DNA from 4 places in the Salinicoccus sp. RF5 genome. Region 1 is predicted to be linked to each of the others. Evidence: riboswitches for the same ligand, from Rfam matches in the RefSeq annotation. Region 1 holds a riboswitch; each other region holds the start of a gene.

Region 1 (5,805 bases):
CCATAAGGACACCAACCGGCCCGCCTGCAATGATAGCCAGGAACAGCCAGAGGTTGGACAGCCCCCATTCATGGGACCACCCCGGATACCCGAGGAAGGTTGCTGCACTCAAATACGTTGCGGCGAAGGAGAAGCCCAGTACATATGGACCAAGCTTGCCGCCGCCTGTCGCAAAATCACCGATGGTCTTCATTTTTCTTGAACTCAGATAGCCGACCGCAAGCATCAGCAGAAGGAATGCCGAAAAGCCGATCCAAGTATATAAAGTTATCTGTTCCATATGTGTCTCCTTTCCCTACCCTAGTGCCACTGCCCGGCAAGGCTTGGCCTCTTTGCGGGATGATTGTCTGCAAGATGTTTCCTTCCTTTTCCGAACATGTTCTCCCTGAGCGTCTCCCCTTCATATTCCGTGCGGTAGATGCCGCGCGCCTGCAGTTCAGGGACGACAAGGTCGACGAACTCCTCGAACGTGCCCGGCGAATAGGTCTGGGCGATGTTGAAGCCATCCGCATCGCCCTCTATGGCCCACTCTTCAATCCGGTCCGCAATCTGTGCCGGCGTACCGATGAACTTCACCGTCCCATTGCCGAGTCCGTGGTTCTTGATTGCTTCCCGCAATGTCCATTTGCGGTTCGGATCCTTCGTATACATGTCGAGGTTCCCCTGCACCGCTTCCGTCTCAATGTCTTCGATATACTGGTCCGGATCATACTGAGAGAAGTCGATGCCCGTATGGCCGGACAGGAGGGATGCCGTGCCTTCATAGCTCACACTGTCCTGGAGTGCTTCATACTTCTCGTAGGCTGCCGCCTCGGTCTCCCCGATGATCGGCAGGATCATCGGAAACACTTTGACGTCATCTGCATTCCTGCCCTGGGCCACCGTACGCTCCCTGATATCCTTCACGTAGGCCGCCAGCGCCTCGAGCGAATGGTTCTTCGTGAAGACCGCTTCTGCATGCTTCGCTGCAAAGTCGCGTCCCTTTGGCGATGCACCCGCCTGGAAGAGCACTGGCGTCCTCTGGGGTGAAGGTTCCACAAGGTGGGGTCCGGGCACATTGAAGAATTCACCGCGGTGGTTGATCATGTGCACCTTATCCGGATCGGCAAAAGTATCCTTCTCCCTATCATGTTGGACGGCATCCGCCTCCCAGCTGTCCTCCCAGAGCTTGTACACGACTTCGAGGAACTCATCTGCCCGGTTATAGCGCATCTCCTTCGGCAGACGCTGTTCAAGCCCCATATTCACCGCCTCGCTCTCAAGGTATGAAGTCACGACATTCCATGCGACCCGCCCTTCCGTCAGATGATCCAGCGTCGACAGCTGGCGGGCCAATGAATAGGGTTGTGCGTATGTAGTCGAAATCGTCGGTGCGAACCCGAGGTGCTTCGTGACGGCCGCCATGGCAGGAATCACAAGTGTCGGGTCATGGGCGGGAAGCTGTACGGCATGCTTCGCCGCTGCATCATGGCTGTTGCCGTAGACGCTGTATGTGCCGAGAACATCCGCAATGAAGAGCGCATCGAATTTACCGCGTTCCAGAGTCTTTGCTGTACCGGTCCAATAGTCCAGGCGGTTGTGGCGAGTCCCCTGGTCCTTTTCATGCTTCCAGAGTCCTGTAGAATGCGGTGATGGCGAATTTTGGATGAAACCGTTGAGATGAATCTGTTTTTTTGACATGTACATACCTCCGTTTTTGATATTGAAAAGCCCCTGCTTCTTGTAGATAAGAAGAGGGGCTTTATTTATAAAATAGAACTCTCTTCTCATCTTCTAGCAAATCGCTACTGGAATTGGCACAGTTCACATACGGTCTGTTGCCGAGGCTTCAAAGGGCCAGTCCCTCCACCTCTCTGGATAAGAATTTTCTGAATTATTAAGTTATGTTGACTAATATATCCCATGCCTGAATCAAAGTCAACACTAAACCTTATTTTTTTAGTAGGAATTATATTCAATAGATATTCCATGCCTATGATTTGATTTCAGAATATTACGTTACTATAATTGTAGATGTACAAATTGGGAGCAGTATAAACTGCGGACTGTTCTGATTGATATTTCCCAAGCATCATCTTTCCGTAATTGGTCAAGAACTATATTATAGGAGGTTTTGGTTTTGGCAGATAAGAACTATCAGAAAGAAAATGAGATTCCACGAGAAAAAGAGGCGGAACGCGATACGCTGACGACCCGGCAGGGCCGGCCCGTCACAGATAACCAGAACTTGCGCACCATCGGCGACCGGGGGCCGGCGACGATGGAGAACTACCATTTCCTTGAAAAGATGTCGCACTTCGACCGGGAAGAAGTGCCGGAACGCGTAGTGCACGCACGAGGCACCGGTGCATTCGGCTACTTTGAAACATACGGCAAAGTCGGTGATGAACCGGTGGAAAAGTACACACGCGCCAAAGTATTTTCCGGCGAAGGCAAGAAGACGCCGCTCATGGTACGCTTCTCCACTGTCGCAGGTGCCAAGGACTCTCCGGAAACGGAACGGGATCCACGGGGCTTCGCTGTAAAAATGTATACGGAGGACGGCAACTGGGACCTCGTCGGCAACAATCTGAAGATCTTCTTCATCCGTGATGCCATGAAGTTCCCGGATATGATCCACGCCTTCAAGGCAGATCCTGTATCCAATGTGCCCGATCCGACACGGATGTTCGATTTCGTCTCCCGTTCTCCGGAAGCGACGCACATGATCACATTCCTGTTCTCGCCCTGGGGCATCCCTGCCTCCTACCGGCATATGCAGGGTTCCGGCGTCAACACGTACAAGTGGGTGAATGACAAAGGGGAAGCGGTCCTCGTCAAATACCACTGGGAGCCGAAACAGGGCATCCGCAACCTGACACAGGAAGAAGCGCACGATATCCAGTCCCAGAATGTCGCCCATGCGACACAGGACCTCTACACCGCGATCGAACGCGGCAACTATCCTGAATGGGAACTGTTCGTTCAGATTATGGAGGATGACTATCATGAAGAACTGGACTTCGATCCACTCGATGATACGAAACTCTGGCCTGAGGACAAGTTCCCTTGGAAGCCGGTCGGACGCATGGTGCTTAATGAAAATCCGACGGACTTCCACGCCCAGATCGAACAGGCGTCATTCGGTACCGGTGTACTCGTCGACGGCATGGATTTCTCCGACGACAAGATGCTGATCGGCCGTACATTCTCCTACTCCGATACGCAGCGCTACCGTGTCGGTGCCAACTATCTGCAGGTGCCTGTCAACAGGCCGAAGACCAACGTACGCACAAACCAGCACCGCGGACAGCTCGACCATCGTGATCCGAGCGAAGGCAGCAGGGATCCGAGCATCAACTATGAACCATCCATGACCGGCGGTCTCGAGGAGGCGCCTGAAGAGGCACCACAGCATCAGCCGACATACAACGCTGCGGCGATGACGAAGCCGATCGACCGTCCGAACAACTACGGCCAGGCCGGTGAGACGTACCGTGGCTTCGAGGACTGGGAACGCGACGAACTGATCAAGAACCTCTCCAATGTACTCTCACAGTGTGACGAGCGCATACAGGAGGCCATGGTCCACCACTTCACGCAGGCGGACGAAGAATACGGACGCCGCGTCAAGGAAGGCATCGAAGCAAAGGTGAAGGAAATGCAGGAGATGGGCGACGACACCGAAATGCCCGGCCGTGAAGCTGGAGAGAAATCCAGATATGGCAAGGGCACTGCCGCCCAGCAGCAGGCTGCTGAAGACGCAGTCGATAAAGGACACGAATCCGATCCGTACTAGCATGGATCAATTGAATAGACAGTGCCGGAACAAAAACCCCGGCACACGAGAAAAGGACGAACGGCCCTTGACCATCCTGTAATGGATGGTGGGCGTTCGTCCTTTTTATGTTTGGAATGTTGTGGTTTCAATCCGGCTGTATGGGGGCAGTGCTGGAAAATACATATGGTGGAGAAATAGATATCTCCTCCCGCACATTTCCCAGGAAATATCAGGTCATCGGCACCTTTTTGAACCTGATGACGGCCAAAAGTATGAACACCAGGCTCAGCACTGCAGTGATGACCGTTGGCCACAGCACATCCTCCGGATCGATTTCTCCGGCAAGCAGGCCTACATTATTCCCGATCAGATATTGCGGCAGGTATTCTGCGATATCCGGATGGATCCCCGCCATCAGCATCACGATGACGACTGCGACGACACTGAACAGCACTGCGATGAAGCTGTTCGTGAAGAGGGTTGAAGCAAGCAGGATGAGGCTGATGATGAACAGACCGTATAACCACGTCATACTGAATGCCAGCACGAGATGGTCCACCGGCTCATCCCAGTAGTAGATCGTGTAAGCATAGGCCACCAGTGCACTGATGACATATCCCACAGTCCACACGAGCATGAGGAATGAAGCTTTGACCACAATCACATACGTCCGCTTCAGCCCCTTGGTCACCAGATTCACCAGCGTATTGCGGGTGAACTCATGCGTGAGGATGCTGCCGAATACGATGACGAAGATCACCAGTCCCATCTGGTTCATATTGCTGAAGAACTGCATGTAGGAATCCAGTGACGTAGATTCAGGAATCTCGACCGTAACGCCGGAGTCGTCCATGACTATGCCAAGTATATCAGGCAATATGAGCGCCGTGAACGGACTGAGTATCCCGATGATCGCAAATACGATGACGATCGCCGCAAACTTGAAGTTGCGCCACGATTCGATGAGTTCCTTTTTGAAAAGCGGCACCATCTGGCTCATGTGGTCACCTCCAGGTACACATCCTCAAGGGATTTCCGTTCTTTCACGATCTTTTCCGGATATACTCCATGCGCATGCAGCACACCATAGATTTCCTGCAGGGAATGGTCCTCTATGACATATGACCCCCCGCCGATATGAATCAGATCAAGCACTGGCGAGATTTTGTCATAGGATTCCTGCTCAAGTTCGATGACAATCCCCTTTTCGCCGAGGGATTCCTTGGAAAGGTCAATCTCCTTCACGATCTTCCCCTCATACAGGATCCCCACCCTGTCGGAAATACGCTCGACGTCGGTCAGAATATGCGTGGAGAAAATGACCGTCGTCTCTTTTGTAATCTCCTTCAATATCTTCAGTATCTCCATCCGTCCCTTCGGATCGAGGGCACTCGTCGGTTCATCGCAGATCAGGAGCTTCGGCCGGTGGATCAGCGCCTGTGCAATGCCGAGCCGTTGTTTCATCCCACGGGAATAGCCCCTGATACGCTTTTTCTCTCCGCGGAGCCCGACCAGCTTGAGGAGTTCATCGATCCGTTCACGTTGCTCCGCCTTCCCCATCCGGGTGATGTCGGCACACAGCTTCAAATATTCCTCTGCATTCATATAGGTATAGAATTCCGGCACATCCGGCAGATAGCCGACATGGCGGTTCGTCGGCGTATCCCCGAACCGGACCCTTTCACCGCAGACATATATTTCTCCATCGTCCGACTTCAACAGCCCCAGCACCATCTTCATCGTAGTCGTCTTGCCGGCACCGTTGCTGCCGATGAATCCATAGATTTCATTTTCTGCAACTTCAAGGTTCAGATCCTCTATCACCGTCTTATCGTTGAATGCCTTCTTCAGCCCTTCAATCTTCAATATTCCCATATCATCTGCGCTCCAGTACGAAGTATAGGATCGGCCCGATGATGTTCAGTAGGAGCACAATGATGATCCAGACCACCTTATTCAGATACTTGAAATGCTCCTGCCTGATGATCATCACCAGCGCAGTCACCATCAGTACCAGCTGCAGCAGAAGCAACGGTATCAAAAAC
Region 2 (5,805 bases), on a different contig from region 1:
TCGCGGGTTCGATTCCCGTCGGGACCGCCATTTAAAATTCAAGTGGTTCAGTAGCTCAGTCGGTAGAGCATGTGATTGAAGCTCACAGTGTCGGCGGTTCGATTCCGTCCTGAACCACCATTTGTGTTGCCGGTCTAGCTCAATTGGCAGAGCAACTGACTTGTAATCAGTAGGTTGGGGGTTCGATTCCTCTGGCCGGCACCATTTTTTGATACGCATGACGGAGGGGTAGCGAAGTGGCTAAACGCGGCGGACTGTAAATCCGCTCCTTCGGGTTCGGCAGTTCGAATCTGCCCCCCTCCATATATAGGGGTATAGTTCAATGGTAGAATAGAGGTCTCCAAAACCTTTGGTGTGGGTTCGATTCCTACTACCCCTGCCATATGGCGGTTGTGGCGAAGTGGTTAACGCACCGGATTGTGGCTCCGGCATTCGTGGGTTCGATTCCCATCATCCGCCCCATTTTTATTGGGCTATCGCCAAGCGGTAAGGCAACGGTTTTTGGTACCGTCATGCGCAGGTTCGAATCCTGCTAGCCCAGCTTTGAGGCGCCATAGCCAAGGGGTAAGGCCGAGGACTGCAAATCCTCTATCACCGGTTCAAATCCGGTTGGCGCCTCCAATTTCTTATTCCCATGCGGAAGTAGTTCAGTGTTCAGAACATGCTTCTACCTGAAGCAAGACATAGGTTCAAATCCTATCTTCCGCTTTATAATTCTATTAATACTGGGCCACCGTGGCGGAATTGGCAGACGCGCTGGACTCAAAATCCAGTTCCCATTGCGGGAGTGTCGGTTCGATCCCGACCGGTGGTATAACTTGTTTCCAAAACAATATAAATGATATGTTTAATAATTGCCCGAAGGCAGTCAGAATGAATCATTTCATCTGGCTGCTTTTTTGCGTCTTAACAATACAAGGAGGAGATAGTACGAGTAACAACGACAAGACGAAGAACGTTGCAGTTCTGGTAAAAGAAATACTCCAGAGGAGATAATATTTCCTTTACCGTTATTATCAAAATAGAGAAGCTCTGCACTTCAGGAAATTGAAGTGCAGGGCTTCTTTTAGTCCCTGTAGATTACCAGGACAGCGTATGAACTGCCATAGGAGAATTTGATGTCGAGGATCTCCAGTTCTTGATTTTCATCGAGGAATCCATTCACTTTCTTTTCGAGACCTTTTTCCGTCATCGCACTCAGTGTCTTGACTTTCATAATTGGAAGCTCCCTTCATTCGTATTTGTCCCCATTAACACCCAAAGTTGACAGAAAAGTCATTTAATATAGTAGAATGGGATGAAAGTCATAGATAAAGGGGAAACATGATGGGGACATTCACCAAATATATGAATCTGAAATACAGTAGGGAAGAGAAGGTATTATATTTCATAAGCAGTGAAAGCGGCATGCACCAGCTGTGGAAGTTCAATCCGTCAACAGGCAGGAAAATGCAGCTCACCAGGCTCGAACAGAACGTCAAGAACTATTGGCTTGAAGACGGACAGATTACAATCGCAGTGGACTACCATGGAAACGAGCGGAACCAGTTCCACATGATGGACGGGGAGGGGATCGGGACGCTGATTGAAGATCCCGACTACTTCCACCATTATGGGGAATATGATGATGATCAGAACATATATACCATGGTCCGCAACCACCATGAATCCTCCAATTTTGACCTTTGCCTTGTCCATGCCAAAGGATCTGTCAGAGTGCTTCGAACTTTTGGGGGACCAGTCCATTTCATTTCCGAACTCCCTGCGGACAGACTGCTGCTGTCGAAAGATGTGAATAACATTGATGAAGCGCTGATGATCTATGATATGGATAAGGATGAAATGGAGGATGTGCCGTTACCCGAAGCCCGATTCTCCGCCTTCAAGTTCCATGAAGACAGGTGCCTGTGCCTCAGCGACATGCATGATGGATATATGAACGTCCATGAAATCAACGTGGAAGAGGACAGTCATCGGCGGCTCACTGCATTCGAATGGGACGTTGAACATTTCAAAGTATCCGTAGACAAGACGGAAGCGATTCTTTCGTGCAATGAGAATGGACAATCCGTACTCTATCGGATGGATCTTGAAACATCGTCGACCGAGAAACTGGGGGTCATAGGCGATGGCGTCGTGCATTCTTTGGCCTACGGAGAAGGGCGGGAGCTGTTCCTGATCCATTCCTCGGTCGACCAGCCGCATCGAATATGCCGGCATTCACTTGAAACCGGTGAGATGGAAACTGTGCTCGGAAACACTGATCAGGTGTCGGAAGTTTCGTGGCGCTTATCATCCTATCATTCATTCGACGATCTGGAAGTGCCATATTTCATATATGAGACGGACCAGGAAGGGAAGAAGACTGTCATCCATATACATGGAGGTCCGGAATCGCAGGCCAGGCCGGAATTCAATGCGCTCTATTACCAGCTGAACAGGGCAGGTTACCAGGTCGTTGTGCCGAATATCAGGGGCAGCAAAGGCTATGGACGCAGCTATCTTGAAGCTGATGACAAGGAGAAGCGCCTGGATGCGATGAAGGATGTTATCGAACTGAGGCGTCATCTGGTGGAGGATGGAAGGGCTGAAGACTCCCGCATCTCGGTGATGGGCAGGAGCTATGGCGGGCTGATGACGCTTCTTCTGGTTACCCATCATCCCGAATTTTGGGCCTCTGCAGTAGATATCGTCGGCATCTCGCACCTCAGGACCTTCCTCGAACATACACCGCCGTGGAGAAGGGCGCTGCGTGCTGCAGAATACGGCTCGATAGAAGAATCAGGTGCGTTTCTGGACGACATCTCGCCCCTCTCGAGAAGTAAGGATATATCGGTGCCGCTGATGGTCTTCCACAGCCACCATGACGCCCGTGTCCCATACAGCGAATCGGTCCAGATGGTGGAGGCGATGAAGGAGAACGGACAGTATGTCGGGTTCACGGCATATGAAAATGAAGGGCATACCTACATGCATCAGGAGAACATCGATGACATGAACAGTAAGATACTCGAATTCTTCAACCGGACATTACAGCATCCATAAAAATAAGGCCTCAACGGGGCCTTATTTCTATTCTTACAGAAGTTTCTCTGCAAGCGATACGATATATTCAAGTTTCTTCCACTGGGCTTCTTCAGTAAGTTCATTGCCGTGGTGTGTAGAGGCGAAGCCGCATTGGGGACTCAGACAGAGCTGATCTTTGGAAACATATTTCGATGCTTCCGCAACCCGTTCCCTGATCACATCTTCATCCTCGAGCTCACCATGCTTTGAGGTGAACAGTCCAAGGACAACCCGCGGACCTTCTTTAGGAATGTAGGAGAGCGGTTCGAAGTCTCCGGAACGGTCATCGTCATATTCGAGGAAGAATCCGTCAACCTTCTCCTTGGCAAAGAGCACGGGGGCGATTTTGGCGTAGCTGCCCTCGAATGCCCATTTCGACCTGTAGTTCCCGCGGCAGAGATGTGTGGTGATGACCATGTCCTCAGGTTTCTGTTCGAGTACGCCGTTGAGCACCCTCAGTGCCAGATGAATCAGGGATTCCCTGTCATAGCCGCTGTCATTGAATGGAATCTCCGGCGCATTGAGCCCCGCAATGTATACATCATCGAACTGGAGGTAGCGGCACCCTGCATCATAGAACGCCTGTACCGTATCCTGATAGGCCTTGATGACATCCTTGGCATATGTTTCGACATCGGGATATATATCCTGGTTCCGGATGCCGGCATTGAACATCTGGTTCGGGCTTGGAATCGTCTGTTTAGGCACCGCCCGGTCGCCGACGATCTCCTTGAATTCGATGAAGTCCTTTATATGCGGGTGCTCTTTATTGAATGCGATTTTCCCTGTAACGCGTACATCATACCGCTCGGTCTCGATGCCGTCGAACTGGAACCCGGTATCTGGGACGTAGCCTTCCACGCCATCCAGGTGTTCAAGGAAATCGGTATGCCAGAAGCGCCTTCTGAATTCGCCGTCGGTGACCGCCTTGAGGCCCACTTCAATCTGCTTGTCGACCACTTTCCTGATCTCTTCGGTCTCGATCTCCCTCAGCTGTTCATAGGAGATTCTATCCTCCTGATGGTCCTTGCGCGCCCTATGTATGCTGTCGGGCCGCAGCAGGCTCCCCACGTGATCCGCCCTGAATGGTGCTTCGACTGCCGTTTTCGTCATGCTGATCCCTCTTTCCAATAATATTAATATAATAAAATCCCCAATTGTCCGAAGTGGATAAATTGGGGATGATCATCATCCATTCATCTCATCTTCGAGCAGTGCTCCTGGAATTAGCACGGTACCTGGGGTCCGCTGCTGAGGTTTCGTTGGGCCAGTCCCTCCGCCTCTCTCGATAAGAGTTCGATTATTATATTAAATAATACTTTAAAGTATAAAGAATTTTCTGTCAAGTGTACTCTTGATGTCATTCGAGGAGGTCTTCAAGCGCATTTTTCTCCTGGTTTATTTCCCCCGGCGTCCTGATGCCGAGACGGCGTATTACTGATAGGGACGGGCACCACCCCTGGATTGCATGCTGGAGCAGGAACGAACCGACGATTCCGGGAAGCAGATTCCACTTTCTGCTGACGGAGGCACCCAATATGCTGCCGATGATGACCAGGGTGCTGGCGTTCGCCTCCAGGACCCGTTCAGTGTTCCACTCCCTCTCCAATGCATCAATACGTTCTCTGATATCCTTTTCGTCTTTTGCCCGATAATGATCGATGCTGCGCTGAATGTCATCCTGTATCTCCCTATTGATATGTTCCGGTGTATGGTTATGGACCCTTCCGTCGTTGCCGCAACTATTGCCATTGAAGTTCCTCCTCTGACCATATTTGCAATTACTTCATTATTTCCCATAGAAGATGAAACGAAACAAATCCTCATCATTTATATATATTTAATAATTAACTTGCTTAAAGTAAGTAAGTGATGTAAAATATAATTATCTTGAATTAGAGATAATAATTATTGGAGGTTTTTGACGATGACAACGTTCGTAACAGATCCAGCCCACTCTGAAGTGGGATTCCAGGTAAAGCACATGATGGTATCAAAGGTGAAGGGGCACTTCGAAGATTTTCATTTTGAAGTAAAAACGAATAGTCTCGAAACTTTCGAGGACGCTGAAGTCCATGCAGAAATAGATGTAAACAGCATAAGCACCAAAAATGAAGACCGGGACGCACATTTGAAATCAGAGGATTTCTTCAATGTGGAAAAGAATCCGAAAATCACGTTCAAATCGAGTAATGTCAATAAGTCCGGGGATACTGTATCGGTGACAGGTGAGACGACGATGAACGGCATCACGAAGGAAATGACAATCGACCTCCAGTACAATGGCAAGGGGACAAACCCCTGGGGACAGGAAGTCCACGGCTTCGAAACCGAGTTCACGATCAACCGTGAAGCATTCGGACTGACATGGAACCAGCAGCTGGAAACAGGCGGTGTACTGGTGAGCAAGGATGTAAAGGCACAGCTGGAGCTCCAGTTCTCCGAAAAAAGTGAATAGGCATAGAAGATGAAGATATTTCTTGCAGACCGGTCTGAAGCCAACTATTGGCTCCAGACCGGTTTTTCATAGTGCGGAGGTCTATAGTGTAGTTTATTAAAAATAGAGGCATTGCTATAATTTATTGGAATATATAAAGAAGATGAACCATGCTTCCCATTATCGTAATATGGCTGATGCATATCAAAACGGGAGACGATGCTTTTGGCATGGATCCCGTTTTTTTATGGAACAACCGGACACCGCAATCATGATATAATAGCCGGTGAATGAACCAGTGC
Region 3 (5,805 bases), on a different contig from region 1:
CACATCTCAAAAGAGGCGATTATATGTTACACATTAAACAACAACAGCATAATCGATTTTACTTTAGCTATTTTTGATACCGTTTGTACCCATCATTGCGTACAAACGTAAAACAAATTTGTTTGTATCAGTGATGGCTAAAGCATTTTGTGATGTCTAGCCATTTATATAAATAAGTGGCTAGGGTTCAGGTATATCATTTTATCAAATTCCACCGTCACTTATTTATACAATGAGTGGCGGTTTTATTTATACAAATTCTATTGGGAGGTCTTTATTATGATAATTCATGTTGCGCATGGTTCAAAAGAGAAGGAGATTCAGGAGCTGGTCAATAATATAGAAGCAGCTGGTTTCGGGGTGAACCGTTCGGATGGCAAGAACCGGACTGTGATCGGGTTGATCGGTGATACTTCAAGAGTGACTGAGAACGATTTCGCGAAATACAAGATAGTGGATGGCGTACACCGCATCCAGGCACCCTACAAAAAGGCGAACAGGCAGTTCCACGAGGACGATAGTGTGATTGACATCGATGGTGTCAAAGTAGGCGCAGAAAACTTCCTGGTATGTGCAGGGCCATGTTCTGTTGAAAACGAGGACGATATGGTGGCGCTCGGCAAGAAGCTTAAAGCCGCAGGTGCAAACACTTTCCGCGGCGGTGCTTTCAAGCCAAGAACATCTCCATACGCTTTCCAGGGGCTCGGTCTCGAGGGGCTGCGCATCCTTAATGTAGTAAAGGAAGAAACAGGTCTTCCAATCGTATCCGAGCTGATGTCTACAGACTACCTCGATGAATTCGTCGAATCTGTCGATGTCATCCAGGTGGGCGCCCGTAACATGCAGAACTTCGATCTGCTCAAAGCAATCGGTGAAACGGATAAACCGGTACTTCTCAAGCGTGGCATGTCTGCAACGATGAAAGAATGGTTGATGTCTGCAGAATACGTCATGGCCGGGGGCAATGACAACGTCATCTTCTGTGAAAGGGGCGTCCGCACTTTCGAGACTGCCACCCGCAATACACTCGATCTTCAAGCTGTACCGGTCATCCAGAAGGAGTCCCACCTGCCTATAGTCATCGATCCAAGTCACGCAGCAGGTGTTAGGCACATCATCCCGTCCATGGCCAAAGCGGCAGTAATGTCTGGAGCGAACGGCCTCCAGATAGAAGTACACGAAGACCCTGAAAATGCATGGAGTGATGGACAGCAGTGCCTGACTCCTGATGAGTTTGCAGAACTGATGCAGACGATCGATATGCTGCTTGAGATAGAAAAGAAGACAGCGACAGGAAAGCAGATCGTCCAGCAATAAATCCAGGTTAAGGAGGGATGACCATGAATGAACATGAAAAATTGAGGCGTAGAATCGACGAGCTGGATGCAGAACTGATTGCGATATTTGAAGCAAGAATGGAAGTTGCAGGCCGTATTGCAGAATACAAGATGGAAAATGACATTCCCGTATTTGATGAAGCGCGGGAAGAGCAGGTCATTTGTAAAAATGTAGGAAGATTACAGGATCAGAGCTTGGAGGTTTATGCCGCTTCATTTTTCAGCCACCTCATGGCACTCTCCAGAAAGCGGCAACATGAAAACCTGAAGAATTACCCACTCTCCCATAAACTATAAAAAATAGCCTGCGATCCTATCGCAGGCTATTTTAATTCTGTCAGGTCATAGTAGGTATTCTGATAAGTTTCGTTGATCCAGTTGCTGAAAAGGAGATGGCCATGGCTTTTCCAGCTGAATATTGGAGCCGCCGTCGGATTGTCTTCAGGGAAGTAGTTGTGTGGGATGGCAATCTCACGGCCGCTGGCCAGATCGCGGTCATATTCATTCTTTAGTGTATCCCTTTCATATTCCAGATGGCCAAATATGAACAGATCCCGCTGATCCTCTGTACTCAGGATGTCCGGGCCGAATTGCGGATGTGAGGTGAGGACTTTCAATTCCTCAGTGCCATCTATCGCATCCATATCTACCTGGGTGTGACGTGACTGGGGCACCTGATACACATCATCAAACCCTCTGAGAAGGGGATGGGTCGGCATCAGGTTATTATAGTCGAAGACGCCGAACAACTTGGTGGGCAAAATTGATTTCTGTATGCCAAAGTAGTGGTTCAAGGCGAATTGGGCGCCCCAACAGATGAAGAACCTGGAGAAGACGTGGGTTCTTGACCACTCGATGATGTCACGCAGTTCTTCGATGTAATCGACTTGATCAAAATCGAGCTTCTCCACTGGTGCACCTGTGACGATCATGCCATCATAACGCCGATTGCGCACTTCGTCCAAGTTGTGGTAGTACTTCTGAAGGTGGCTGGTCGGCGTATTTTTGCTGTGGTGTGTGGTCATATACATAAAATCGATATCTATCTGCAACGGTGTATTGCCCAGAAGGCGCAAAAGATGAAGTTCCGTTTCCTCTTTTTTAGGCATCAGGTTCAAAATCAACATACGCAGCGGACGTATATCCTGTGTATGCGCACGGGTCGCTTCTATTGTATATACATTTTCTTTATGGAGGCGCTCCCGTACCGGGAGGCCTTCAATGATTTTTATAGGCATCTAAATCGCATCCAGACCTTTTTTTAGATCGTCTATGATGTCATCCACATGCTCCAATCCGACAGACAGACGGATCATTTCCGGTCTTACCCCCCCTGCCAACTGCTCATCTTCCTTAAGCTGGGAATGGGTGGTGGAAGCGGGATGGATGACGAGTGACTTGGCATCCCCGACATTCGCAAGCAGTGAGAAGAGTTCGAGGGATTCTATGAACGTCTTTCCGGCTTCATATCCGCCTTTGACACCGAATGTAAATATGGAAGAAGCACCTTTCGGCAGGTATTTCTTCTGGAGCTCATGATACTCGCTGGATTCGAGGCCAGCATAGTCGACCCATTCCACTTTATCGTGGTTTTCCAGGAATTCTGCAACGGCCTTTGCATTCTCCACGTGCCTTTCCATCCGGAGTGACAATGTTTCGATTCCTTGTGTGAGCAGGAATGCATTGAATGGAGAAAGTGCAGCTCCGGTATCCCTGAGCAGGGTAGTACGGATCTTGAATGCATAGGCAGCAGGTCCGAACGCATCAGTGAAGACAAGGTCATGATAGGACGCATCCGGCTCCGTCAGTCCAGGGAATTTTCCGTTATCCCAGTTGAAGTTTCCGCCATCAACGATTACGCCCCCGATGGAAGTGCCATGGCCGCCAAGGAATTTTGTGGCCGAATGGACGACTACGTGTGCGCCGTGCTCGATTGGACGGCAGAGGTACGGAGTGGCGAATGTGTTATCCACGATAAGTGGTATACCATTATCCTCTGCGATTTTCGCTAATGCCTCCAAATCTTCCACGTTGCCTTCCGGATTGCCGATGGTCTCTACAAAGATCGCTTTAGTGTTTTCCTTGATTTCACGTGAAACGTTCTCAGGATCTTTCGCATCGACAAGACTGGTCTCGATACCGAACTTTTTGAATGTATGGGTGAACAGTGTGTGAGTTCCCCCATACAGGCTGGCGGAGGAGACGATGTGATCTCCGGCGTTTGCTATAACCTGTATGGCGTATGTAATGGCAGCCATGCCGGATGCAACGCCAAGGCCGGCAACTCCACCTTCGAGTTCTGCAACACGCGTCTCCAAAGCGGCAGTCGTTGGATTCATGATACGGGTATAGATGTTGCCTACATCTTGCAGGCCGAATAGTTCTGCAGCATGCTTAGTATCGTCGAATACATAGGAAGTCGTCTGATAGATGGGAAGCGCGCGTGAATTTGTGGTAGGGTCCACTTCTTGTCCGGCATGAAGCTGTTTAGTTTCGAAGCGATGATTCTCTGTCATTGTTTCATTCCTCCAGTAATATATTATAAAAAAGAGCCTGCCCAAAGATTAAGGGAGACTCTCGAGTCACTCATCTTTCAGGAACGTACCTGTTGGATTTAGCACCTTACTTAAAAGGTTGCCGGGCTTCGCAGGGCCAATCCCTCCACCACTCTGGATAAGCAAATATTTGATTAGAGACTATGTTACTATAATGGAGGACAATTTGTCAAACACTTTTAAAAATTTAAATAATGGAGAGGAGGAGAGGATATGATCGATTTCCTGGTCATCATTCTGATGGTCATAGCTCTTGTGCTTTTCGTTTTGAGCCGTCATCAATTGGACAGGACCAAAAAAAGCATGTCTGAACATAATTACATTGAAGAATTGTATAGCCGGGTTTCAAAAGCGCATGGGGCGGGGAAGACGAAAGAGGAGATAATTACAATGATGAAGAAGGACTATAGGCTCGATGAGGATGAAGCGGAATACATATATCATCGGACACCAGATATCCAGAAGGAGGATAAATCATGAAAATCGTAAAGCCTGAAGCGTTGAACTATGGAAGTGGCCCCAGGGCAGTCATGCTGCTCCATTCCTTCACCGGAACGGTCAGGGACATGAAGCCGTTGGCCCAGCACCTTGAGCAGCACGAATATACCGTCCATGTACCAAGCTTCGAGGGACATGGCATGGGACCGGAGGCACTTGTACAGAGCAGCCCTGAAGATTGGTGGAAAAATGTATTGGATGGATATGATCAGCTCAAGGATCAAGGGCATGAAAGCATAGCAGTCGGCGGTGTTTCCCTGGGCGGTGTGCTCGCCCTCAGGGCAGCCGAGGAACTCGACAGCATCAATGGCATTGTGGCCATGTCTGTGCCCCAGGGCAGAGATGTTGGGGATATAAACAGAAGAGTCCTGAACTATACGAAGAACTTCCTGAAGTTTACTGGAGAAGATGATGAAAAGATCATGGAGAGGGTCCAGTACTACAAGGACAATCCGATGGAAAGTCTGGATGACTTCCGGAAGCTGATCGACGAAGTACATGGGAATCTTGGAGATATTGGTGTTCCGGCAGCAGTCAAGTATGGAGGGAAGGATGCGGAAGCATACATGGACAGTGCGAAACATATATATGATGGCATTAGCCATAATGAAAAGACATTGCAGTCCTATGCGGACACCGGCCACCTGATGACGAGGGGCGGAGATCAGCAAGCGCTTTTTGAGGATACCCGGAAGTTCTTCGATTCGCTCGACTGGCAGTGACGAAGATAAAATGATGGGAGAAGGTCTTTCTTCATTTGCCAACCTTCTTCAATAAGTTTAATATGAAGTTATTGTTTTTAAAATATTAAGATAATTCGGAGTGGTCAAATTGCAGAATTTCAGACAAGCCTTGAAGATAGGCTTTGCCTATACAGGTGTAGTAGTTGGAGCGGGGTTCTCCACCGGACAGGAGATACTCCAGTTTTTCACAAATAATGGTGCAGTGAGCATCTTTGCGATATTATTGTCAGGTCTTTTGATACTTTTTACTGGTAAATGGACAGCGGATGTCGGTTTCGACATCAAGGCGGAGTCCCATGTGGATTCCCTCCTGAACATGTTCGGGAATATATTCGGACGGATCATCGACATTGTGCTTGCGTTCTTCCTGTATGGAGTAGCCGTCATCATGTTTGCCGGCGCAGGCTCGACCTTCTATGAAAGTTTTGGTGTAGCACCATGGATCGGGTCGCTCATACTGATTATCGGCGTCTATATCACATTGAATATGGGCTTCAACCGGATTGTCCTGGCTCTCGGAGCCATCACGCCGTACTTGCTTGCACTTGTGGTGATCATTGCTGTCGTCAATTTCCTGAGTCCAGCTGTATCACTTGGTGAAGTGGATCAACATGCCCAACCTTCTGAAACGACGTTCGGGCCGTGGTGGTGGGATGCCATTACATATAGCGG
Region 4 (5,805 bases), on a different contig from region 1:
ATTAAAGGTGTAGAAATTGGAGCAGGGCAACCGAAGGTAGTGGTTTCTTTTACGAACCATTCCAAAGAGACGATCGATGAAGAAATCGAGTCGGCGCTATCCCACAAGGGGATATTCGACATCGTTGAAATCAGGAGTGATGCATTCGACGCATTGAGTCATGAAGAACACATCAACCTGGTCAACCACATCGTCGACGAAATGAAGGACTACCCGATCATCTATACGTACCGTACGCTGAATGAAGGGGGGAAAGGGCAGAAGACAGCGGCGGAGTACGAATCCCTGCTCGATGCTGTACTTGAACAGTGCAGCGTCGACATCATCGACATCGAATTCTTCAAATATGAGGATATCGTGGATAACCTTGTCCAGAAGGCGAAGGAGAAGGGTGTCGGCGTCATTCTGAGCCAGCATGACTTCAAGGATACCCCGCACTTTGATGAGATGATGGCGACATATATGAATATGTATGAACGGGGCGGAGACATACTGAAGCTTGCCTACAAGCCCTCAGATGGACGGGATGTGCTCAGTGTACTCAGCGCCGTCCATGACGCACGGGAAAAGTTCAACTGCCAGATAGTCGGGATTGCGATGGGCGAGATGGGCAGGATCACACGTCTTGCAGGCGGTGTATTCGGTTCCTGCCTGACATACGGGTATATATCCCATAAGGCGGCACCGGGGCAGATTCATGCCGAGGTCCTCAAGGAGAACTTGAAGATATTCGAATAGGCATAAGAAAAGCGTCCAACTTTGGACGCTTTTCTTGTGCTATATGCTTTTCTGAAGGAAATCCTTGACCGATTCGGGGGACTTCGCATCTGCAGAGTGGAGATGCGCGAGCTTCTCCCCATTTTGGAAGACGAGCAGGCTCGGGATGCCCATGACATCATTTTCATCTGCGGCTTCCGGCACTTCGTCACGGTTCAGTTCATACCAGTCGATGTGGCTGTATTCCTCAAGAATCGGATCGATGAACATGTTCATGCGTGTGCAGTCCGGGCACCAGTCGGCGAAGAACTTGATGACGATCTTGTCATCGCCCTGTATTTTCTTCCTGTAGTCGTCGTATTGTCTGATTGCTTCCATTATCTATCAGTGCTCCTTTAACAGTGTGATTGCCACCCATTTTACCATCTTTCAGGCCGAATATGAAACGGACAATCCGGTTCCGCTTGCAATGGGTGTTTATTTGCAAGTATATTATGTGTAGAAAACCTTCTGGAGGTAATGGATGATTACATTATATGAATACCCGAAATGCACGACTTGCCGTAAAGGGAAGAAGTTCCTGCAGGAAAATGATGTCGCTTTCGAGAGCATCGATATGGTGAAGCAGCCGCCGGCAGCCGCCACACTGGCCGAGATGGTGGATCGCTCGGGGAAGGATGTAGATGAATTCTTCAACAAGCGCGGCAAAAGATTCAAGGAACTGGAACTCAAGGAACGCCTGGATGAAATGACTAAAGAGGAGAAGCTCGAACTGCTTTCTACAGATGGCATGCTGATCAGACGTCCCCTCCTTTATGACGGCTCAGGTGTCACTCTTGGCTTCAAAGAGGACGAATACAAACAATTTATGAACGCTGAGAATTAGGCTTGCCTAAATAGTGCGAACTATGAGATTATATATGTGTATAAGAAAAGGAGGTTTTTGTCGTGGCAACACCAAAAGAATATAAGTATTCAGAAGATCATGAATGGATCAAATTTGAAGATGGCAAAGCGACTATCGGCATCACAGAATTCGCTCAATCCGAGCTCGGTGATATCGTATTCGTGGAGCTGCCTGCTGAAGGCGATGAAATCACTACCGGAGAATCATTCGGCAGTGTAGAATCCGTAAAGACGGTATCAGAGCTGTATGCACCGCTCAGCGGTACGGTAGTGGAAATCAATGAAGAGCTTGAGGATAGCCCTGAGCTTGTCAACGAATCTCCGTATGAAGAAGCATGGATGATCGTCATTGAACTGTCTGACGAATCACAGCTTGATAAACTGATGGATGCAGATGCCTACGATGAAATGGTGGATGCATAGAACCTGAAACTCTGGACTCTGTCTGGAGTTTTTTTAAAATATCATACCAGGGGTGATGGCAGTGTATTTTTCCGATAAAGTGCTCATTGTCGAAGGAAAGACGGATAAGCGGCGTATCGAAGAAGTATTGATAGAACCTGTACAGATCATATGCACCCATGGTACAATGGGAATCTCAAAATTGGATGAGATTCTCGATGAGCTGAATGGCTCCGACATCTATATCCTCTCCGATGCGGATAAAGAAGGCAGAAACATCAGGAAATGGTTCAAAAAACATCTGAGTGAAAGTACTCATATATATATTGATCCGAAGTTCGGTGAAGTGGGCCGCTGCCCACGTGACTACCTGGCAAACCTCCTTATGAGACACGATTTCTACGTAGATACAAGTCTGATCATGAAAGGTAAGTTCGGCAATGATGAAAGAATCAAGGACAATCGATATTACGAGCCGTATTCAATCTGAGGAAACATTCATACTCTATGGATATGCACCGATATGCGCCAACTGCCAGATTGCAGAACGCATGCTCGATATCGTTTCTGAGACGAAGGGGTTCTCCTATACTTCGATAGATCTGAATTATCATAAGGATCTTATTGAGGCCTACGAGGTCAGATCGGCACCTGCACTGCTGTTGTTCAGGGATGGCAGGCTCGTCCGTGAAGTTTACGCCTTCCAGTCCGTGCTCCATCTGTCGGAAGTCTTCGATGACTTCCTTGTTGACGGACAGTGATGCGGATGATAATATTATTGACAATCTAATAATACAACTCTTATCCAGAGTGGTGGAGGGAAGTGCCCGACGAAACCACGGCAACCGTCTTTATGACAAGGTGCCAATTCACTGATCAATCGATCGAAGATGAGAGGCTTATGGATAAAACCGGTGCCTGCTCAACTTTTGAGCAGGCTCTTTGTTTATCACGAGGAAAATGTTCGACTTTTCCAATATATAGGTCAGGGTGAAACATATGATTGATATAAAGAAGGCAACGAAAATATTCAAGACGAAGAACAATACAATCCAGGCTGTGGATGATGTCAATCTCCATATCAGGGAAGGGGAGATATTCGGTGTCATCGGCTATTCAGGTGCAGGGAAATCCACACTGATCAGGATGCTGAATGGCCTGGAACAGCCCTCTTCAGGGGAAGTGGTGATCGGTGACGATATCATCAGTGCCATGGGCCGGGCGGACCTGCTCAAGAAACGGCAGAAGGTCTCAATGATCTTCCAGCACTTCAACCTGCTCTGGTCCCGGACGGTAGCCGAGAACATCAGCTTCCCATTGGAGATAGCCGGCATACCGAAGAAGGAGCGTGCGCGCCGTGTAGCCGAGCTCGTGGATCTCGTCGGTCTCACGGGGCGCGAAGACAACTACCCAAGCCAGCTCTCCGGTGGTCAGAAGCAGCGGGTCGGCATTGCACGGGCACTCTCCAACAGGCCGGAAGTGCTTCTGTGTGATGAAGCGACGAGTGCGCTTGATCCCGAAACGACCGACGAGGTGCTCGATCTGCTGGTGAAGATACGTGATGAGATGGACCTCACCATCGTCCTCATCACCCATGAGATGCATGTCATCCGCAAAATATGCGATCGTGCGGCAGTGATGGAGAACGGTCGCGTCGTGGAGACGGGGCCGGTGATCAAACTGTTCCAGAACCCCGAGCACGGTGTGACGAAACGCTTCGTCAAGGACGACATCAACGATGAGGAGACGGCATTGTCATTCGAGGAGGTCAGGGAGATGTTCCCGACATCGAAGATACTCAAGCTCGGCTTCGTCGGTTCCCAGTCGAAAGCACCGATCGTCTCTCAGGTCGTCAAGAAGTATAACCTTGACCTGAACATCCTCTCGGGGAACATAAAGCGGACGAACAATGAATCATACGGCCACCTCTATGTTGCGATCGAAATTGATGACGCCGACCTTGAGGGCTTGAGGCAGGAACTGGCTGAACATGCTGTAACAGTGGAGGTGGAAGGATGAGCGAGTTCATCAATGCCTTCGCCGAAATGTTCTCATTCGAAAATGTCAAATGGGATGATGTACTGACGGCGACGAATGAAACCCTCTACATGACCGTCATCTCCACCGTATTCACATTCATATTCGGACTGGTCCTCGGCATCATCCTGTTCCTGTCGTCGAAAAGCGAACATGCAGCCAGCGCGCCCGTCTACGGCGTCACTGCATTCCTCGTCAATCTGTTCCGTGCGATACCATTCATCATACTGATCATCCTCCTCATCCCATTCACGAAAGTGCTGATGGGCACCATCATGGGGTCACAGGGGGCGCTGCCGGCACTGATCATCGGGGCGTCACCCTTCTATGCACGCCTGGTCGAGATAGGGCTTAAAGAGATTGATAAAGGTGTCATTGAAGCAGCTGAATCCATGGGCGCCAATACATGGACGATCATCTGGAAGGTGCTGCTTCCGGAATCTCTGCCGGCACTCATCTCAGGTATCACCGTCACCGCAATCATGCTTGTCGGATCCACAGCAATCGCCGGCGTCATCGGTGCAGGCGGCCTCGGCAACCTTGCATACATGGTAGGATTCACAAGAAACCAGAGTGATGTCACCCTGGTCGCAACTGTAGTAATACTGGTTATCGTCTTCATCATCCAGATTCTGGGTGACTTGACTGCGAAAGCGGTCGATAAGCGGTAATCTTCAATATAAAAATCAATCAGGAAAGAGGGAAAATGTAATGAAGAAGATTTTCTTGTTGCTCACCATTTCTATTTTTGCAGCTCTATTGGTCGCATGCGGCAACGGCGGATCGGAAGAGGCCGTCACCGACGACAGTGAAGAAAGCGAAGAAACAGCGGAGAACGCTGAAAATGAAGAGACTGAAGAAGCGGGGGGCACGATATCCATCGCAGCCTCTCCAGCGCCACATGCTGAAATCCTTGAAGAAGCGGCAACGGTTCTTGAGGAAGAGGGTATAGAACTCGATATTTCCATCGTCAATGACTACACGACGCCAAACCGTCTGCTGGCGGATGAGGAAGTGGATGCAAACTACTTCCAGCATACGCCATACCTGGAAACGGAAAAGGAATCCCATGACTATGACATCACAAGTGCGGGAAATGTACATATCGAGCCGATGGCCGTATATTCCCAGGACTACGACTCCCTTGAAGACCTGCCTGATGGATCGACGATCCTCGTGTCCAACAACCCCGCTGAAGAAGGGCGTTTCCTTTCATTTTTCGTAAATGCAGGACTGGTTGAAATCGAAGATGGCATCGACATTGAAGATGCGACTTTCGATGACATCACATCAAATGAAAAGAATTTTGAATTCGATAACCAGACTGCTCCGGAGCTGCTTGTCAGCATGTATGAAAATAATGAGGCGCCTGCTGTCATCATCAACTCCAACTTCGCACTGGACGGCGGACTGAGCCCGACGGAGGATTCCATCGTCGTTGAGGATGGCAACTCCCCTTACGCCAACCTTGTGGCAGTCCGCACCGGCGATGAAGAGCGCGAAGATATCCAGAAACTCATGGAAGTGCTCCAGGGTGAAGAAATCAAGCAGTTCATCGAAGAGAATTATGAAGGTGCAGTCATTCCAACAGAATAATGCAGGGCCCCCGGTTGTGGACCGGGGGTTTTTTACGATTAATATGTTTTAATTGAAAAAAATCCTGTCCTTTTTTCAATTGTCATGGAATGGATACTGGAAAGAAATTGAAACAGCGTGTTATTTTTTGAGGGATGAGGGTAAATA

Evidence for each region. A riboswitch is a leader RNA that binds a small molecule or an ion and turns the genes downstream of it on or off. The one in region 1 is predicted to bind S-adenosylmethionine.
Region 2: another riboswitch for S-adenosylmethionine. It lies ahead of LLU09_RS00135 (5-methyltetrahydropteroyltriglutamate--homocysteine S-methyltransferase); the one in region 1 lies ahead of LLU09_RS08330 (LLM class flavin-dependent oxidoreductase).
Region 3: another riboswitch for S-adenosylmethionine. It lies ahead of LLU09_RS11715 (O-acetylhomoserine aminocarboxypropyltransferase/cysteine synthase family protein); the one in region 1 lies ahead of LLU09_RS08330 (LLM class flavin-dependent oxidoreductase).
Region 4: another riboswitch for S-adenosylmethionine. It lies ahead of LLU09_RS05985 (methionine ABC transporter ATP-binding protein); the one in region 1 lies ahead of LLU09_RS08330 (LLM class flavin-dependent oxidoreductase).

Annotation. Positions count from the first base shown of each region.
Region 1 covers NZ_JAJGRC010000002.1:280,824-286,628, reverse strand. The annotation lists gene LLU09_RS08335 (sodium:solute symporter family transporter) at 1-280, opposite strand, end outside; gene LLU09_RS08330 (LLM class flavin-dependent oxidoreductase) at 301-1,680, opposite strand; SAM riboswitch class I at 1,764-1,864, opposite strand; gene LLU09_RS08325 (catalase) at 2,120-3,778, shown strand; gene LLU09_RS08320 (ABC transporter permease) at 3,990-4,760, opposite strand; gene LLU09_RS08315 (ABC transporter ATP-binding protein) at 4,757-5,635, opposite strand; gene LLU09_RS08310 (PLDc N-terminal domain-containing protein) at 5,637-5,805, opposite strand, start outside.
Region 2 covers NZ_JAJGRC010000001.1:1,372-7,176, forward strand. The annotation lists tRNA gene LLU09_RS00075 (tRNA-Asp) at 1-30, shown strand, start outside; tRNA gene LLU09_RS00080 (tRNA-Phe) at 45-120, shown strand; tRNA gene LLU09_RS00085 (tRNA-Thr) at 129-204, shown strand; tRNA gene LLU09_RS00090 (tRNA-Tyr) at 223-303, shown strand; tRNA gene LLU09_RS00095 (tRNA-Trp) at 309-382, shown strand; tRNA gene LLU09_RS00100 (tRNA-His) at 387-462, shown strand; tRNA gene LLU09_RS00105 (tRNA-Gln) at 470-541, shown strand; tRNA gene LLU09_RS00110 (tRNA-Cys) at 548-621, shown strand; tRNA gene LLU09_RS00115 (tRNA-OTHER) at 637-708, shown strand; tRNA gene LLU09_RS00120 (tRNA-Leu) at 730-814, shown strand; gene LLU09_RS00125 (sporulation protein Cse60) at 1,067-1,216, opposite strand; gene LLU09_RS00130 (alpha/beta hydrolase family protein) at 1,348-3,045, shown strand; gene LLU09_RS00135 (5-methyltetrahydropteroyltriglutamate--homocysteine S-methyltransferase) at 3,079-4,179, opposite strand; SAM riboswitch class I at 4,265-4,361, opposite strand; gene LLU09_RS00140 (YgaP family membrane protein) at 4,427-4,675, opposite strand; gene LLU09_RS00145 (YceI family protein) at 4,994-5,524, shown strand.
Region 3 covers NZ_JAJGRC010000004.1:169,451-175,255, forward strand. The annotation lists gene aroF (3-deoxy-7-phosphoheptulonate synthase) at 280-1,317, shown strand; gene LLU09_RS11705 (chorismate mutase) at 1,341-1,634, shown strand; gene LLU09_RS11710 (homoserine O-succinyltransferase) at 1,661-2,575, opposite strand; gene LLU09_RS11715 (O-acetylhomoserine aminocarboxypropyltransferase/cysteine synthase family protein) at 2,576-3,853, opposite strand; SAM riboswitch class I at 3,921-4,017, opposite strand; gene LLU09_RS11720 (hypothetical protein) at 4,106-4,372, shown strand; gene LLU09_RS11725 (alpha/beta hydrolase) at 4,369-5,112, shown strand; gene LLU09_RS11730 (YkvI family membrane protein) at 5,243-5,805, shown strand, end outside.
Region 4 covers NZ_JAJGRC010000001.1:1,152,149-1,157,953, reverse strand. The annotation lists gene aroD (type I 3-dehydroquinate dehydratase) at 1-738, shown strand, start outside; gene LLU09_RS06010 (thioredoxin family protein) at 778-1,095, opposite strand; gene LLU09_RS06005 (Spx/MgsR family RNA polymerase-binding regulatory protein) at 1,241-1,603, shown strand; gene gcvH (glycine cleavage system protein GcvH) at 1,666-2,046, shown strand; gene LLU09_RS05995 (toprim domain-containing protein) at 2,108-2,515, shown strand; gene LLU09_RS05990 (thioredoxin family protein) at 2,466-2,786, shown strand; SAM riboswitch class I at 2,824-2,922, shown strand; gene LLU09_RS05985 (methionine ABC transporter ATP-binding protein) at 3,025-4,044, shown strand; gene LLU09_RS05980 (methionine ABC transporter permease) at 4,041-4,733, shown strand; gene LLU09_RS05975 (MetQ/NlpA family ABC transporter substrate-binding protein) at 4,774-5,658, shown strand.